One region of the Clostridium sp. ETTB3 genome, then DNA from elsewhere that is predicted to be linked to it. Evidence: riboswitches for the same ligand, from Rfam matches in the RefSeq annotation. Region 1 holds a riboswitch; each other region holds the start of a gene.

Region 1 (5,755 bases):
AATAGTATAATTATATCTATAAAATTAGTGTTAGGAGTGTTTAGATGGAGAATAAGAGACATAAAAATGTGCCTGAAATAAAAGGACTTTTAAGAAGTCATGTTGTAGAAGTGCCTTCATGTATTAGGGATTGTTCAGGGATAAAAATTTTTGGCAAAAGAATAAAATCTTTACTATTTACAACAGATGTTGCAATAATTAGAAATACAAATGCAGATGCAATAATTGCAGTATATCCATTTACTCCTCAGCCGTTAATAACATCAGCATTAGTAATGGCAGCAGATGTGCCAGTCTTTTGTGGAGTTGGGGGAGGAATAACTCAAGGAAAGAGGGTAGTTAATTTAGCATTAGATGCAGAATTTAAAGGGGCTATGGGAGTAGTTGTAAATGCACCTACTTCAAATGAAGTTGTTTCAAGAATTAGGGAAACTATAGATATACCATTAATAGTTACAGTAGTATCTATTAACGAAGACATAAGAAAAAGAATAGAATCTGGAGCAACAATATTAAATGTTTCAGGTGGAAAAGATACTCCAAATATAGTTAGAAAAATAAAAGAAGAATTTCCAAACTTCCCAGTAATAGCTACAGGTGGACCAAATGAAGAAACGATAAGAAAAACAATAGAGGCAGGTGCAAATGCTATAACTTATACACCACCAACAAATGGAGATACTATGAGTAGTTTGATGGATAAATATAGAAGTTTATAGAAAAATTATAATAAAAAATAAAATATGGTTGAATAATTTAAATAATATGGTATCATATTAATAACAATGTACATATCATATATAATAGATTTATTATTGATGAAAATATGTTATTTTAATTATTTAAATAAAATTTTATAAAAAACCTATGTTAGAGGTGCTATTTATAAATAGTAATAAATTGGAGCTGACGGGCTATGATAATTTATGAAAGGTATAGTAGCCGAAGGAATATTTTATGTAAAGGGGTATTTCTGGGTATGTATATAACATATGCATAACTGTCACGAAAGTGGAGTGCTAAAAAGGTGCAATTATTCAATCAAAAAAATTGAGTTTATTTTGTGAATAAAACTTGCATTTTAATAAGTAAACTACCCTTATAGGTTTTTATATGGGTAGTTTTTTATCGTTATTTTAAATAAAAGTTAATAATTTTTAGATTAAATATAATTTTTAAATAGTTTATGAATGAGGTTTATAATAAATGGCTTCTAATTAAATAGATTATTGGAGGTATAATAATGAAATTATTTGGGGCAATGAAAGTTAAAAACAATGAATTATTAGTAGGAGGTGTTAGTTGTAGTCATTTAGTTAGAGAATTTGGATCTCCATTATATGTAATGGATGAGAAGTTATTGATAAATACTTGTAAAGATTACTATGATAATTTTAAATGTAAGGAAGAAAATAATAAGGTAGCTTATGCTGGAAAGGCTTTTTTGACAAAGGCAATGTGTAAATTAGTAGAAGAACAGGGGCTTTATTTAGATGTAGTATCAGGGGGAGAGTTATTTACTGCTTATAAAGCTGGATTTCCTTTAAATAAAGTATATTTCCATGGAAATAATAAAAGCAGAGGGGAAATTGAATTAGGTGTTAAACTTGGTGTTGGAAGATTTGTTGTAGATAATTTAAGTGAAATGAAAATGTTAAATAAAGAATCAAAAAGATGTAATAAGATACAAGATATTTATTTAAGATTAACACCAGGAATAGAAGCTCATACTCATGAGTATATAAAGACAGGACAAATAGATTCTAAATTTGGATTTGCTCCAGTTGGAGAAACAATTATGGAGGCAGTAAAACATGCATTAGATTGTGAAAATTTAAATTTAAAGGGATTACACTGTCATATAGGCTCCCAAATTTTTGAAACAGAACCTTATGAAGATGCTGTTGAAATTATGATGAAGTTTATAAAAGAAATTAAAGAACAGACTGGATATACTATACACGAATTAGATTTAGGTGGTGGATTTGGTATACATTATACTGATGGGGATAATCCAAAATCAATAAAAGAGTATTGTAAAGTAATATTGAAAAAAGTTGATGAGGTATGTTCAAATTTAAATGTAGAAAAACCTATATTAACGATAGAACCAGGAAGATCAATAGTTGGAAATGCTGGAATTACACTTTATACAATTGGAGCAATTAAAAATATACAAGGTGTAAGGACTTACGTTTCTGTAGATGGAGGGATGACTGATAATATAAGACCTGCTTTATATGGAGCAAAATATGAAATGGCAATTGCAAATAAGATGAATGAAAAATTAGATACAAGAGTAGCTATAGCAGGAAAATGTTGTGAATCAGGAGATGTATTTATTGATGATATATGTATTCAAAATCCTGAAATAGGTGATATTCTTGCTGTATTTTCAACTGGTGCATATGGATTTTCAATGTCAAGTAATTATAATAAGAATCCTAAAGCTCCTGTAATATTTGTTAAGGATGGTATTGTAAGAGTTGTATCTAAAAGACAAAGTTATGAAGAACTTTTAGCTTTAGAAATTTAAAGAGTTTTCAACTTTGTATATTAATGAAAATAAAATTTTAAGAATTTATAAAGATTATATATAAGTAGCTATATCAAATTTAGGTATGGCTATTTTTTTATTACAATATTATAATAAATTAAAATATATATAAAATATATATAGCGTTAATAAAATTTTTTGTTGTAACAAAATTGACATAATAAATGTATATAATGAAGAGTAATACTATTAGTTATTATATAAATATGGTATACTTAATATAACTATCCAACATATGTAGATTTTAATTAATAATCTATATTATATATATAGGAAAAGAGGGTTAGTATAGTATATATGAAGGAACAAAAATTTATAATTGATAGGATAGAAGAAGATTATGTTATCTTAGAAGATGAGAATCATAATATAATTTCAAAAAATATAAATTCATTTTGTATTAAACCTAATGAAGGTGATGTAGTAATTATAAATGAAAATAATTTACCTAAAGTAAACATAGAAGCAACTAACAAGAGAAAAAAAGAAATAAGCATTTTAATGAAAGGTATGTGGGAAGAGTGAGAATAGAATTAAAAAAAACAAATTTCTTTACTGAATGGGTTGTACCAATATTAATAGCATTAGTATTAGCATTTTTAATTAATAAGTTTTTAATTTTTAAGGTTAAAATTCCATCTGAATCTATGGTTCCAACATTAAATGTTGGTGATAGATTATTTGTTACAAGAATTCATAATCCAGAAAAACTTAAGCGTGGAGATATAGTGGTGTTTCATTCAGATGAAAAAAATGAAGATATGATTAAAAGATTAATAGGATTACCAGGTGATAAGGTAGTTATCAAAGATGGGATTGTAACTGTAAATGGTGAAACACTAAAAGAAAATTACATAGGAACTGCAGATAATTATAGTGGAGAATTCGAAGTACCTGAAGGTAAGTATTTTTTCTTAGGAGATAATAGATACTGGTCATTAGATTCAAGGTATTGGGAAAATCCGTATATTGATGGTAGTAAAATAAAAGGAAAGGCTCAAATAAAAGTATATCCTTGGAGTGAATTTGGAAAAATAAAATAAGAGTTTTGAGAAAGATTTTAGGATTAGTAGGAGATTAAAAAAATATGAATAATAATGTAAATAATAGAAAAGATGGAGACAAGAAAAAGAATGGCAAATTCTTGTTAATATATGTTGTAGTAGCTTTCTTATTCTTATATTCATTTTCAACTGCAAAAGAAATGTTAACTACTAAAGAAATTTCATATAATGAATTTGTTAAAATGGTTGAAAATAAGGAAGTAAAGAAAGTTACAGTAGATGGAACAGCACTTGTAATCACACCACAAGATTCAAGTGAAATGAAAGGAAAAGTTTTATATACAGGAAATGCAGATAATCCTGATTTAATAAAGTTATTAATAGATAATAATGTAGAATATTATCCAGAAATAACCAAACAACAATCAGTGTTTATGGATTTTATAATAATAAATGTATTACCATTAGTTATAATGTTCTTTATAGTTAGATTTGTATTTAACAAAATGTCTAAGAAGATGGGTGGCGGCCCAATGGGAATGGGTGGCTTAGGAAAAAGTAATGCTAAAGTTTATGTAGAAAAAGATATTAAGGTAAGCTTTGAAGATGTAGCTGGTCAAGATGAAGCTAAAGAATCATTAACAGAAATAATAGATTTCCTTCATAATCCAAAGAGATATACTGAAATAGGTGCTAAATTACCTAAGGGAGCACTTTTAGTAGGGCCTCCAGGAACAGGTAAAACACTTATAGCAAAGGCGGTTGCTGGTGAGGCAAAGGTTCCATTCCTTTCAGTTTCAGGTTCAACTTTCATTGAGATGTTTGTTGGTATGGGAGCTGCTAAAGTAAGAGATTTATTTAAAGAAGCTGAAAAAGTGGCTCCTTGTATAATATTTATAGATGAAATTGACTCTATTGGTAAGAGCAGAGATAGTCAAATGCAAAGCAATGATGAAAGAGAGCAAACTTTAAATCAATTACTTACTGAAATGGATGGGTTTGATACATCAAAGGGAATAGTTATTTTAGGTGCAACAAATAGACCTGAAATACTAGATAAAGCACTTTTAAGGCCAGGTAGATTTGATAGAAGAGTTATTGTTGATAGACCAGATTTAAAAGGAAGAATTGCAATATTAAATGTTCATTCTAAGGATGTTAAAATGTCATCAAATGTTAACTTAGAATCAATTGCAAAAGGAACCCCAGGAGCTGTAGGAGCTGATCTTGCTAATATAGTAAATGAAGCAGCATTAAGAGCAGTTAGAAGTGGAAGAGAAGAAGTTATTCAAGAAGATTTAGAAGAAGCAGTTGAAGTTATAATTGCAGGTAAAGAAAAGAAAGATAGAATACTTTCTAAGAAAGAAAGAGAAGTTGTTGCTTTCCATGAGGTTGGGCATGCATTAGTTGCAGGGCTTTTAGAAGGGACAGATCCAGTTCATAAAATAACAATAGTTCCTAGAACAATGGGAGCATTAGGATATACTATGCAACTTCCAGAAGAGGAAAAATACCTTGTTTCTAAAGAAGAACTTATGAATCAAATAATGGTTATGTTAGGTGGTAGAGCTGCAGAAGAAGAAGTATTTAATCTTGTATCTACAGGTGCTTCTAATGATATTGAAAGAGCAACTCAAACAGCAAGAAATATGGTAACTATTTATGGTATGACTGATAATTTTGATATGATGGCATTAGAATCAGTTCAAAATAGATATTTAGATGGAAGAGCTGTTAGAAATTGTAGTGAGGAAACATCAACTTTAATAGATAAAGAGGTTTTAAGTATAATAAGGGAATGTCATCAAAAGGCAAGAGAAATATTAAGAGAAAATAGAGATTTATTAGATAAAATTTCTGAATACCTATTAGAAAAGGAAACTATTTTTGGAGATGAATTCTTTAAGTTTGTATATGAAAAATATCCAGAACTAAAGGAAAAAAGAGAAGAAGAAAAGAAAAGTAGAGAACTTGAAATAAATAAAAAATATACAGAAGCTTGTGCTGATACAGCAGAAGAGCTGCACGATAAGAAAGTAGCTCAAGAGGTTATAGAAGCTGTTGAGCAAGAAGAAGAAAATATAATTAAAGAAGCAGAAGAATCAAAGTCTGAAGTTTTATTAGATATGGATAAGGAAGATAAATAATAAAAATATTTATTATTTATGTTTTTAAATCAATAAATTAAAAAATA
Region 2 (5,755 bases), 330 kb from region 1:
ACTAAAATAAACGGAACTATATGAAATTGAATGTAAGTATTCAATTTCATATAGTTCTTTTTTTATTTTAAAAGTTCAATTGTTAAAATTTTCGTTTAATTAAAAATACAACCTTAATACTTTTATAATATTCCTTCTGTTCTAAGTAAATTTTCTAATTTTTGAACTTTTTCTGTTAAAGTAATAAATTTTTCTTTTAATAAATTATTTTTTTCTTTTCCTTCGTTAATATAGCTTTCCATTTCTTCAACAGCTTTTAATGCTTCATCGATATCTTTTTGAGCTAGTTTTAAGTTTGATTCTTTCATTTATGTATCTCCTTTATTGGGTAAATAAAACTTATATGGAATACCTTCTAAGTATTCTTGAAGGTGAAGTAAAATTCAAAAAATAGAATTTCACTTATGATAATATCTTTATCCTATCACTAATAAAAATAGGTTGCAAGGCATATATTGTAAAGTAAATTATAAAAAGGAGCAGGAAAATATGATTAATTATATATGGTTTATAATGATTTTTTTTGGATTAATAATTGGTATATTTGCTGGAAATGGTGAAGGAATGTCCAATGCAATAATAAGTTCTATTAACTCTACAGTTACATTTATAATTGGACTTGTTGGATTAATGTGTTTTTGGTGTGGTGTTATGAAAGTTGCTCAAAATAGTGGATTTACAGAAAAGTTAGCTAAACTTATGAAACCTATATTAAAGATTATATTTAAAGATGCAGCTAAGGATGAAAAAGTATTAGGAGCTATAGTTATGAATATAACAGCAAATATGATGGGACTTGGAAATGCAGCAACACCTTTTGGAATTAAAGCAATGGAAGAAATGGATAGATTAAATACTAAGAAAGGTGTAGCAAGCAATGATATGGCTTTATTTTTAGTGTTAAATGCTGCTTGTATTCAATTGGTTCCATCAACAGTATTATCTATAAGAGCAGCAGCAGGTTCTACAAATCCTGGAGCTATAATATTGCCTGCAATAATATCTACTGGTACAGCAGCTATTGTTGGGGTTATTTGCTGTAAGATTTTACAAAGGTATTTTTAAATTTATGAGGTGATATTAGTGTTTAGTTATATAACAAGGAGTATTATTCCAATAATAGTTTTAATTATTATTACTTATGGAATGATAAAAGGTAGAAAAGTATATGAATGGTTTATTGAAGGGGCTAAAGAAGGGTTAAAGGTTTGTGTTAATATTTTTCCTTATCTTTTAGCTATGATAATTGCAGTTCAAATATTTAGAGAATCAAATCTTTTAGATATGTTAAATAATGCAGTTTCACCCCTTTGTAAGTTAATAGATTTGCCTAAAGAAATTGTACCATTAGTATTAATTAAGCCACTTTCAGGTAGTGGAGCAATGGGAGTTTTTACTGATATTTTAAAAAGTTATGGAGCTGATTCTCCAATTGGATTAGTTGCTTCAGTAATTATGGGAACTACAGAGACAATATTTTATACTATAACTGTATACTTTGGAGCTGTTAAAATAAAGAAAACAAGGCATACAGTTTGGGCAGCAATAATGGCTGATATGACTGCTATTATTATGGCAATACTAATGGTAAAAAATTTTATTCTTTAAAATTATTTAAAAAATATAATGTAAAATATTAAAGGTGATTCAAAAATATTTATTCAATTGCATAAATCTGAAAAGAAAATTGGAATTCTATTGGAATTTAAATTTTTTGGTTGTATAATATTACTAAAATAAAATCGAATGGAGAATGATTATGGGGGAAGATAAATTTTACATTGTAAATGAAAAATCATTACCAGAGATATTTAAAAAGGTAATTGAAGTTAAGGAGAATATTGAACTTGGCAATGCAAAAGATATAAGTGAAGCTATAAAATTAGTTGGAATTAGCAGAAGTACGTACTATAAATATAAAGATGATGTATTTCCAATGGGACAGGATATGCAGTCAAAAAAAGTTACACTAATAATTTTAATGACACATAAATCTGGCACATTATCTAAAGTACTTGATTGTATTGCATTTTATAAGGGAAATATATTAACAATAAATCAAGATATACCAATAAACTTATCAGCTAATATTACTGTTACTATAGATATTTCTCATATGGAAAAAAGTATAAGTCAATTAGCTAAAAGATTAAATTCGTTACCTAATGTTAGAAGTGTTAAATTATTAGCAGCAGAATAATAAAAAAATAATTTACAAGGAGATAGGGCTATGAAAAAAAATATTTATAAATTTAATAGAAATAATCTTTTAGATAAAATTAAGGATAACTCAATTGTAATTTTATTTGCTGGAAAAGCAATTCAAAAAACTGGAGATCAAACTTATCCATTTACTCCAAATAGGAACTTTTATTATTTAACAGGAGTAAAAGAAGAAGAACATATATTAGTTATGTCAAAAATTAATGGAATGAAATTTTCTAAATTTTATATTAAAGATATAGATTTAGAATTAGAAAAGTGGATAGGAAAGAGTTTAAGGAAAGAAGAAGCTAAAGAAATTACAGATGTTGATGAAGTGAAGTTTAAAAGTCAATTTAATTCAGATATTCATAAAATGATAACTATGAAAGATGAAATTAATCTTTATTTAGATTTAGAAAGAATGAGTGCTGATACAGAAGGAACTATTTCACATAAGTTTGCAAATGAGATGATGAATAAGTATCCACAAATAAGAGTAAATAATATTTATAGCAAAATTGGTGAATTAAGATTAAAAAAATCACCACAAGAAGTTGAAAAAATAAAGAAAGCTATAGAAATAACTAAAAGTGGAATTGAAAAATTAATGACTGAATGTCGTAGTGGTATGAAGGAATATGAATTAGAAGCATATTTTGATTTTAACTGTAAAATTAAGGGCGCAACAGATTTGGCTTTTACAACAATAGCAGCAGCAGGGAAAAATGCTACAACATTACATTATGTAGAAAATAATTCAAAGTTAAAAGATGGAGATTTAATTCTTTTTGATTTAGGTGCAGAATATAATTGTTACAATGCTGATATAACAAGAACTTTCCCTATAAGTGGAAAATTTACTGAAAGACAAAAAGAAGTATATAATTCTGTTTTAAAAGTTAATGAAGAAATAATAAATTTAATTAAGCCTGGAATGAAATATAAAGATATTAATGAAAAAGCAACAGATTTAATTGCAGAAGAATGTATAAAACTTGGCTTAATAAAGGATAAAAGTGAAGTTAGAAAATACTATTATCATAGTATTGGACATAGTTTAGGAATGGATACTCATGATATTGAAACACCTCATAGAGATATTATATTTGAACCAGGAGTTGTATTTACAGTAGAGCCAGGAATATATATCCAAGAAGAGGGTATAGGAATTAGAATTGAAGATGATATATTAGTAACAAATGAAGGGGTTATTAATTTATCTAGTGATATTATAAAGAGTGTGGATGATATTGAAAACTTTATGAATAAGTTTACCAAATAATATATATATAAAATTGTATTGAAAATATATTAAATAGATTATATAATATATTTGTAAATAACAAAAGTGAATAAATTAGGGTAGAGGCGCGATAGTTAATAGTATTATTGATGAGGAAAGCACTATGATTCAATAAGAAAGGATCAATCGCCGAAGCATACAACTGATGCTTTAAGGTTGTATAGCTGGGAATACATAAAATATATGTATTACTGTCACAAAAATGTTTTTGTGTTGAGCTATCATTTAAGACTTGTAATATTGTATTTTTTTGCATATGAAAGACCTTGAGTGTTAACTCAAGGTCTTTTTTTGTGTGTTAAGGTGCTTTTAGTATTCACTTTTATACAAATAGGGGGAAAGAAAATGAAAAAAAGGAGTTATAAAGTATTATTACTTACGATGTTGATATTTATTTTTTCAACATCAATCACATTTGCAGAAGAAGTCGAAGTAGTTGTGGGAAATTCAGATAAGTTTGGATTATGGACATTGCTTCCACCATTAGTAGCAATTATATTAGCTTTTATGACAAAAAATGTTGTTATTTCATTATTTATAGGAATTTTATCGGGAAGTTTTTTAATTAGCCTTTCAGGATATAATGTGTTTGAAGCCTTTATACATGCATTTTTAGATTTTGTAAATAGAGCATTAAATTCATTAGCTGATCCATGGAATGCTGGAATAGTTCTTCAAGTATTAGCAATTGGAGGAATAATTAATTTAGTTGCAAAAATGGGTGGAGCAAAGGCTATAGCAGAAGCATTAGCTAAAAAGGCGAAAACTGTAAAAAGCACACAATTAACTACATGGCTTTTAGGATTATGTGTATTTTTTGATGATTATGCAAATTCATTAATTGTTGGGCCAATAATGAGGCCAGTTGCAGATAAAATGAAAATGTCAAGAGAAAGATTAGCATTCATTATAGATGCTACGGCAGCTCCAGTAGCTGGACTTGCTATTATTTCTACTTGGATTGGATTAGAAGTAAGTTTAATTGGAGATGCATTTAGTTCTATAGGCATAGATGAAAGTGGATTTGGAGTGTTTCTTAAAACAATACCATATAGGTTTTATAACATATTAATTCTTGCGTTTATAGTAATAACAGCATTAACATTAAAAGAATTTGGACCAATGAGAAAAGCTGAAATTGCGGCAAGAAATAAAAGTAAGAATTTAAGTGAAGAAATTGCAGCTGAATCATCATCTCAAATGGATGAATTAGAACCAAAAGAAGGAATTAAGCTTAGTATATGGAATGCAATTATTCCAATAGGAGCATTAATAATTTCTGCATTAATAGCATTTTATTATAGTGGATATAGTACAATAATGGGTGGCGAACCATCAACAGCACAAGAAATTATGATGAATTCACCATTTTCATTTAAGGGAATAATGGAAGCATTTGCTGCTTCGGATTCATCAATAGCATTATTCCAATCTGCATTATTTGCGTCAATAGTTGCTATAGGCATGGGTGTTGCAAAGAAGATATTTACTTTAAGTGAAGCTATTGAAGTTTGGGTTGATGGAATGAAAGGATTAATAATAACAGGTGTTATATTAATATTAGCTTGGTCATTAGGATCTGTAATTAAAGAACTTGGAACTGCATATTATTTAGTTGAGGTATTAAAGGGAGCAATACCAGCATTTTTATTACCAAGTTTAATATTTGTTTTAGGAGCAGTAATTTCATTTTCAACAGGAACAGCTTATGGAACAATGAGTATATTAATGCCACTTGCAATTCCATTAGCTTATTCAATAAATCCAGATATGTCATTTGTAGTAGTTTCTACAAGTGCAGTATTAACAGGAGCTATTTTTGGGGATCATTGTTCACCAATATCTGATACAACAATACTTTCTTCAATGGGAGCAGGATGTAATCATATTGAACATGTTAAAACTCAAATATGGTATTCAGTATTTGTTGCTATAATAACTATATTATTTGGATATATTCCAGCAGGATTTGGAGTGCCAGTATATGTAGTATTACCACTTTCCTTAATAGCATTATTTATAGGGGTTCAATTATTTGGTAAAAAGGTTGAAGAAGCTTAAGTAATAAGTAAAATAAAAAAGGAATTTTTCTAGTTAGTAGTTTGTAGTTAGTAGTTGTAGATGGGGCTGTTGCACTAAATAATTAGTGTACAGCCCCTTTTTAGCAAAAAATAAAACATTAATTCCATGAACTTGAGTTTTTGCTGTATATGTATATCTAGAGGAAGTACTTACCTTACTCATTAA
Region 3 (5,755 bases), 1.3 Mb from region 1:
AGTCATTTCTTCTAATACCTTTAAGTCCATATCTCCAAAGATATAATCTAAAATATCATCCATAGTTTTTCCTTCATTTAGCATAGTAGTTAATGACGGTATTTCCTCTAATCTATAAGTGATTATATCAGCTAAGAATTCATCTGCACCTGGTAACATTTGAATTATAAATCCACCTGCTACCTTTATAGAATAATCCTTATCAACTAATACTCCTAATGAAACAGCTGATGGTGTTTGTTCTGATACAGTAAAATAATATGCTAAATCTTCAGCAATTTCACCTGAATGTATTGGAACTTGACCAACATAAGGATCTTTCATTCCTAAATCCTTAATAACTAATAATTGACCATTTTTCCCTACATATCCACCAACATCAAGTTTGCCATTTGTGTTTAATGGTAAATCTCCATATGGATTACCTATATATCCCTTAACTTTACCACCTTCATATGCAGTAACAACTACTCCATTAGCATCTCCGCTTCCATCAATTTTTAAAGTCATTACTTCATCCTTTGATTTTAATGTGGAACCTAATAATGCTCCTGCTGTTAGTAATCTTCCAAGTGCAGCTGAAGCTACTGGTGTACACTCATGTATTTCTCTTGCATATTCAACTAAATTAGTTGTAGTACCTGCAATTATTCTTATCATTCCATCTTTTGCAACTGCTCTAATTATTTTATCACTCATATTTAACCTCCAACTGTTATTTCTTTTTTACTATATAAACTATTCTTTCACTATTTGCTTGTACATTATTATTCAAATATCCATCGAATTTATTAATTATATTTAAATTTAATTCTTGTAATATTTCTTCTATTTCAGACTCTTTATATGCTCTTTCAATATGTTCTTCTTCAATTTTTTCATATAAATCACCTTTTTTAACAAAAAACGTTAAAAACATAGACAATAAATCTTCTTCAAATACATTTTCCCATGTATAAAAAACTTCTTCTTCACTATATGTGTAAATATTATTTCCTAATATTTCAGATAATTTATAATAAGAATTAATATCAAATATAAATATTCCATCATCCTTTAAATGATCATAGACACCTTTAAAATATTTTTTTAACCCTTCAATATCTGTAATATAATTAGTAGAGTCTAATACAGAGGTTATTAAATCAAATTTTCTATTTAAAGAAAGTTCCGTCATATCCTGACATATTATTTTCCCTTTAATACGCTCACTCTTAAGTTTATCAAAAGCTTCTCTTAACATATCTTCTGATAAATCAACTCCATAAATATCCTTAAAATGTTTAGCTAATCTCACTGTTATATTACCAGTTCCACAAGCTATATCAAGGTAATCATTAAATTTTATATTATTTTCATTACAAACCTTTAATATAAAATCAACCATTTCATTATAATTTATATCTTCATTAATTAACTCATCATATATCTTTGCAAATTCGCCATAAGCCATAATATCCCCCCCTCACTTATTTAATATTGTGAGAAAAATTCTTATTTTTAGAATTTTAATTTCTATGTTTTATATTACTATGATAACAAATACTAAGTCAATCCATTATTTTCTTCCTAATATTTGATCATTAGTTGGAAGCTTTAATTCTTTTTTTCTCTTTGTCATGATTCCTCCAATTCTACCAGTTTCTTCAGATGTAAGTCCTCCCCATCCACATTCATCAACTTTTTGACTTAACCCCAATTCTTCTGCTATTTCATATTTTATTTTTTCTCTCATTTTTTCTTGTGGTGTTAACTCCTTATTAGTTCTAATTTTTGACTTAATAATCTTCTTTAGTGGTGTTTTACTCATAAAAATTCCCCCTATATAAATTTCTAAAAATATTTTCTCCCATATCTTTTATATTTATACAAGATACTTAGTTGCAATTTTCTTGTTCTATTCATAAAATAAAATTAAGCATAAAAATCAAGCATATCATTAATTAGTAAATATTCCTTGAAACTTTCCTATATAAAAGGTATAATCTATGTAATATAAGTTTATAAATAGATAGAGGTGCGGTACTTAAAAGTATTATTATGGATTTAAGCATGTTAAAATAATAAGAAAGGATTTATCGCCGAAGTATATAGCCTAAGCTTTACAGCTATATAACTGGGGGTATGTATAATATGCATATTTCTGTCACATTTTTATGTGGTGAGCTATCATTTAAGGATTTTATGTATTAATATATACAATATACCTTGAGTGATACTCAAGGTTTTTTTAATAAAAGTTTATTGAATAAATTTACACATATTAAAACTTAAATTTGGACAGAAAATTTTCTATTATTGAATTTATATATACTTTATAAGAAATTAAGAATAAAAAAGGGGGAACCAAAATGTACAATGTTGCAATAGTTGGTAGTACTGGTAATGTAGGTAGAAAATTTCTAGAAATATTAGAAGAAAGAAATTTTCCAATTAAAAACTTATATCTTTTTGCTTCTCAAAGATCTGCTGGATCATATTTAGAATTTAAAGGTCAAAAATATCTAGTTGAAAATACTTGTGAAGAAAATATTAAAAATAAAAAAATAGATATTGCTTTATTTTCAGCAGGTGGAGATATAAGCTTAAAGTTTGCTCCTATTTTTTCAGCTTATGGATCAGTTGTTATAGATAATTCAAGTGCTTGGAGAATGGATAAAACTGTTCCTTTAGTGGTTCCTGAAGTAAATCCTGAGGATTTAAAAAATCATAATGGAATTATTGCTAATCCAAATTGTTCTACTATTCAAGCAATGGTGCCATTAAAAGCTTTAGCAGATAAGTATGGAATAAAAAGAATTATTTATTCAACTTACCAAGCTGTTTCAGGTGCTGGAATGCAAGGTATTGCAGATTTAGAAGATGGCCTAAAAGGAATTGCTCCAAAAAAATTTCCTTATCCAATAGCAGGTAACTGTCTTCCTCACATAGACGTATTTTTAGATAATGGATATACTAAGGAAGAAGAAAAAATGATTAATGAAACAAGAAAAATTTTACATGATGAAAATTTAAGAATAACTGCTACAACTGTAAGAGTACCTGTTTTAAATAGTCATAGTGAAAGTATAAATGTTGAATTAAACAATCCATTTGAATTAAAAGATATATTTACACTTTTTGAAAATACACCTGGCTTAACATTATATGATAATGTTAATGAATTAAAATATCCAACCCCATTAGAAATTTCTGGTAAAGATGATGTTTATATTGGAAGAATAAGACGTGATTTTAGTGTAGAAAATGGTCTAAATTTATGGGTTGTTGCTGATAACATAAGAAAAGGAGCAGCATTAAACGCTGTACAAATTGCCGAAGTATTAATTAATAATAACTGGCTTTAGGAGGAATATAATGTCAATTTTTAAAGGCTCTGGTGTAGCTATAATTACACCATTTAATGAAAATGGTATAGATTTTGAAAAGTTCAAATATTTGATTGAATGGCATATAAAGGAATCTACTGATGCTATCATCGTTTGTGGTACAACTGGTGAAGCTACTACAATGACAGAACAAGAAAAAAAGGAAGCTATTAAATTTACAGTTGATACTGTAAATAAAAGAATTCCTGTTATTGCTGGTACTGGTGGGAATAATACCAAAACTTCTATAGAAATGAGTCTTTATGCAGAAAGTGTTGGTGTTGATGGTTTACTAGTTATTACACCTTACTATAATAAAACAAATTCTGAAGGGTTATTTATGCATTTTAAAGCAATTAATGATGCTGTAAAAACACCAATAATATTATATAATGTACCAAGTAGAACAAATATGAATATAACTCCGACTACATTATTAAGATTAACACAACTTAATAATGTAGTAGCTATTAAAGAAGCAAGTGGTGATTTAAGTCAAGTTGCTAAGATGAAAGCTTTATGTGGAGATAAAATAGATATTTATTCTGGAAATGATGATCAAATAGTTCCAATAATGTCTCTGGGGGGGATTGGAGTAATATCTGTTGCTGCAAATATCATTCCAAAAACTATGCATGAGATGTGTCAATTTTATTTAGATGGTAATTGTTCCGATGCAACTACTTTACAATTAAAGTATTTAAATTTAATAAATGATTTATTCATTGAAACAAATCCTATTCCAGTAAAAACAGCAATGAATATAATGGGAATGAATGTTGGAAAACTAAGATTACCACTTTATAAAATGGATACTAAAAATGAAGAAACTTTAGTTAATACACTAAAAAAATATAATTTAGTATAAAGGGAGTTTATTTTATGGTTAAAATACTATTAAGCGGTTGTTGTGGAAAAATGGGTACTGTTATATCTAATTTGGTAAATGAATTTCCAAATTTAGAAATAATTGGAGGTATAGATAAATTTCCACAAGAATTAAGTTATCCTATATTTAAAACACCTGAAGAGGTTAATATAAAATATGATGTACTTTTAGATTTTTCTAATGTAAGTACATTACATGGTTTATTAAAATTAACAGAAAAAACAAAAAAACCTTTAGTAATTTGTTCAACTGGATATAATCAAGCAGATTTAGATTTAATAAATGAAAAAAGTAAAACTTTACCTTTATTTAAATCTGCTAATATGTCTTTAGGAATTAATTTAATTAATTCTTTATTAAGAAAAGTAACTCCTTTATTATATGGAAATTACGATATTGAAATTATAGAAAAACATCATAACCAAAAATTAGATTCACCTAGTGGTACAGCTTTACTTTTAGCTGATACAATCAAGGATTCAATAAGTGAAGAAACTCATTATGTTCATGGTAGAGATGGTCATAAAAAAAGAGAAAAAAATGAAATTGGAATTCACGCTGTAAGAGGTGGTTCTATTGTTGGAGATCATGATGTAATATTTGCTGGTACAGGTGAAGTTATTGAATTATCTCATAAAGCTATTTCAAGAGATGTTTTTGCAATAGGTGCATTAAAAGCATGTGAATATATGGGGACTATAAATAAACCTGGATTATACAATATGGATGATGTTTTAGGTCTATAGAAAATTATATTAAGATAAATTTGTAAAATGAGGATTCTGATTTGAATCCTCATTTTATTATTAATGATTTTTATACTGCTAAAATTTAGATATATAATATATCTTTATTATGCACATACTATGTTTGTAAATTATTTATTAAAATATAGGAGGAATATTTTATTATGCCAAAGGATAGCCAACCTGATAATAAAACTTCACGAATGGAAAAATGTAATTATCAAACACCTTTAACTGAAGAAGGTCATAATCATAACCCTAACTTAAAACATAAATCGGTTAAAAGAGAAGGAGTATCTAGTCAGCATTATAATCCTGATGGAAACTAAAAAAGAGAGCCAAATTGACTCTCTTTAATATTATTCCTTATAGGCATATTTAAATGATATTTTACCTAATGTAGAAATATTAACTCCCTTTACATTATCATTCCAAGCCATTACTGTAGTATAATAGTAAATTGGTAATACTGGCATTTCATCCATTAAAATATCTTCTGCTTGTCTTAACATTTCAAGTCTCTTAGCAGAATCTGTTTCAATTTTAGCAGCAGCAATTAATTCATCATATTTAGCATTACTAAATCCACAGTCATTATTTCCACCATTAGTTACCCATAAATCTAAAAATGTCATTGGATCTACATAATCTCCAATCCAACCATGTCTAGCAATTTGATAATCACCTTGTTGTCTGCTATTTAAGAATACAGCCCATTCTTGGTTAGTTAATTCAACATTAATACCAATTTT

What was found. A riboswitch is a leader RNA that binds a small molecule or an ion and turns the genes downstream of it on or off. The one in region 1 is predicted to bind lysine.
Region 2: it holds a riboswitch for lysine, as region 1 does, so the genes downstream of both, ACUN06_RS00485 (Na+/H+ antiporter NhaC family protein) here and lysA (diaminopimelate decarboxylase) in region 1, are expected to answer to the same signal.
Region 3: it holds a riboswitch for lysine, as region 1 does, so the genes downstream of both, ACUN06_RS06300 (aspartate-semialdehyde dehydrogenase) here and lysA (diaminopimelate decarboxylase) in region 1, are expected to answer to the same signal.

What each region holds. Positions count from the first base shown of each region.
Region 1 is NZ_CP199832.1:2,595,519-2,601,273, reverse strand. It holds gene ACUN06_RS12425 (beta/alpha barrel domain-containing protein) at 45-719, shown strand; lysine riboswitch at 864-1,030, shown strand; gene lysA (diaminopimelate decarboxylase) at 1,244-2,536, shown strand; gene ACUN06_RS12415 (DUF3006 domain-containing protein) at 2,855-3,082, shown strand; gene lepB (signal peptidase I) at 3,079-3,600, shown strand; gene ftsH (ATP-dependent zinc metalloprotease FtsH) at 3,645-5,708, shown strand.
Region 2 is NZ_CP199832.1:98,968-104,722, forward strand. It holds gene ACUN06_RS00460 (hypothetical protein) at 123-308, opposite strand; gene ACUN06_RS00465 (nucleoside recognition domain-containing protein) at 490-1,065, shown strand; gene ACUN06_RS00470 (spore maturation protein) at 1,084-1,608, shown strand; gene ACUN06_RS00475 (ACT domain-containing protein) at 1,760-2,200, shown strand; gene ACUN06_RS00480 (aminopeptidase P family protein) at 2,231-3,487, shown strand; lysine riboswitch at 3,561-3,737, shown strand; gene ACUN06_RS00485 (Na+/H+ antiporter NhaC family protein) at 3,854-5,569, shown strand.
Region 3 is NZ_CP199832.1:1,292,636-1,298,390, reverse strand. It holds gene hslO (Hsp33 family molecular chaperone HslO) at 1-699, opposite strand, end outside; gene ACUN06_RS06310 (class I SAM-dependent DNA methyltransferase) at 716-1,453, opposite strand; gene ACUN06_RS06305 (small, acid-soluble spore protein, alpha/beta type) at 1,559-1,810, opposite strand; lysine riboswitch at 2,005-2,177, shown strand; gene ACUN06_RS06300 (aspartate-semialdehyde dehydrogenase) at 2,352-3,347, shown strand; gene dapA (4-hydroxy-tetrahydrodipicolinate synthase) at 3,358-4,236, shown strand; gene dapB (4-hydroxy-tetrahydrodipicolinate reductase) at 4,251-5,003, shown strand; gene ACUN06_RS06285 (hypothetical protein) at 5,168-5,332, shown strand; gene ACUN06_RS06280 (peptide ABC transporter substrate-binding protein) at 5,363-5,755, opposite strand, start outside.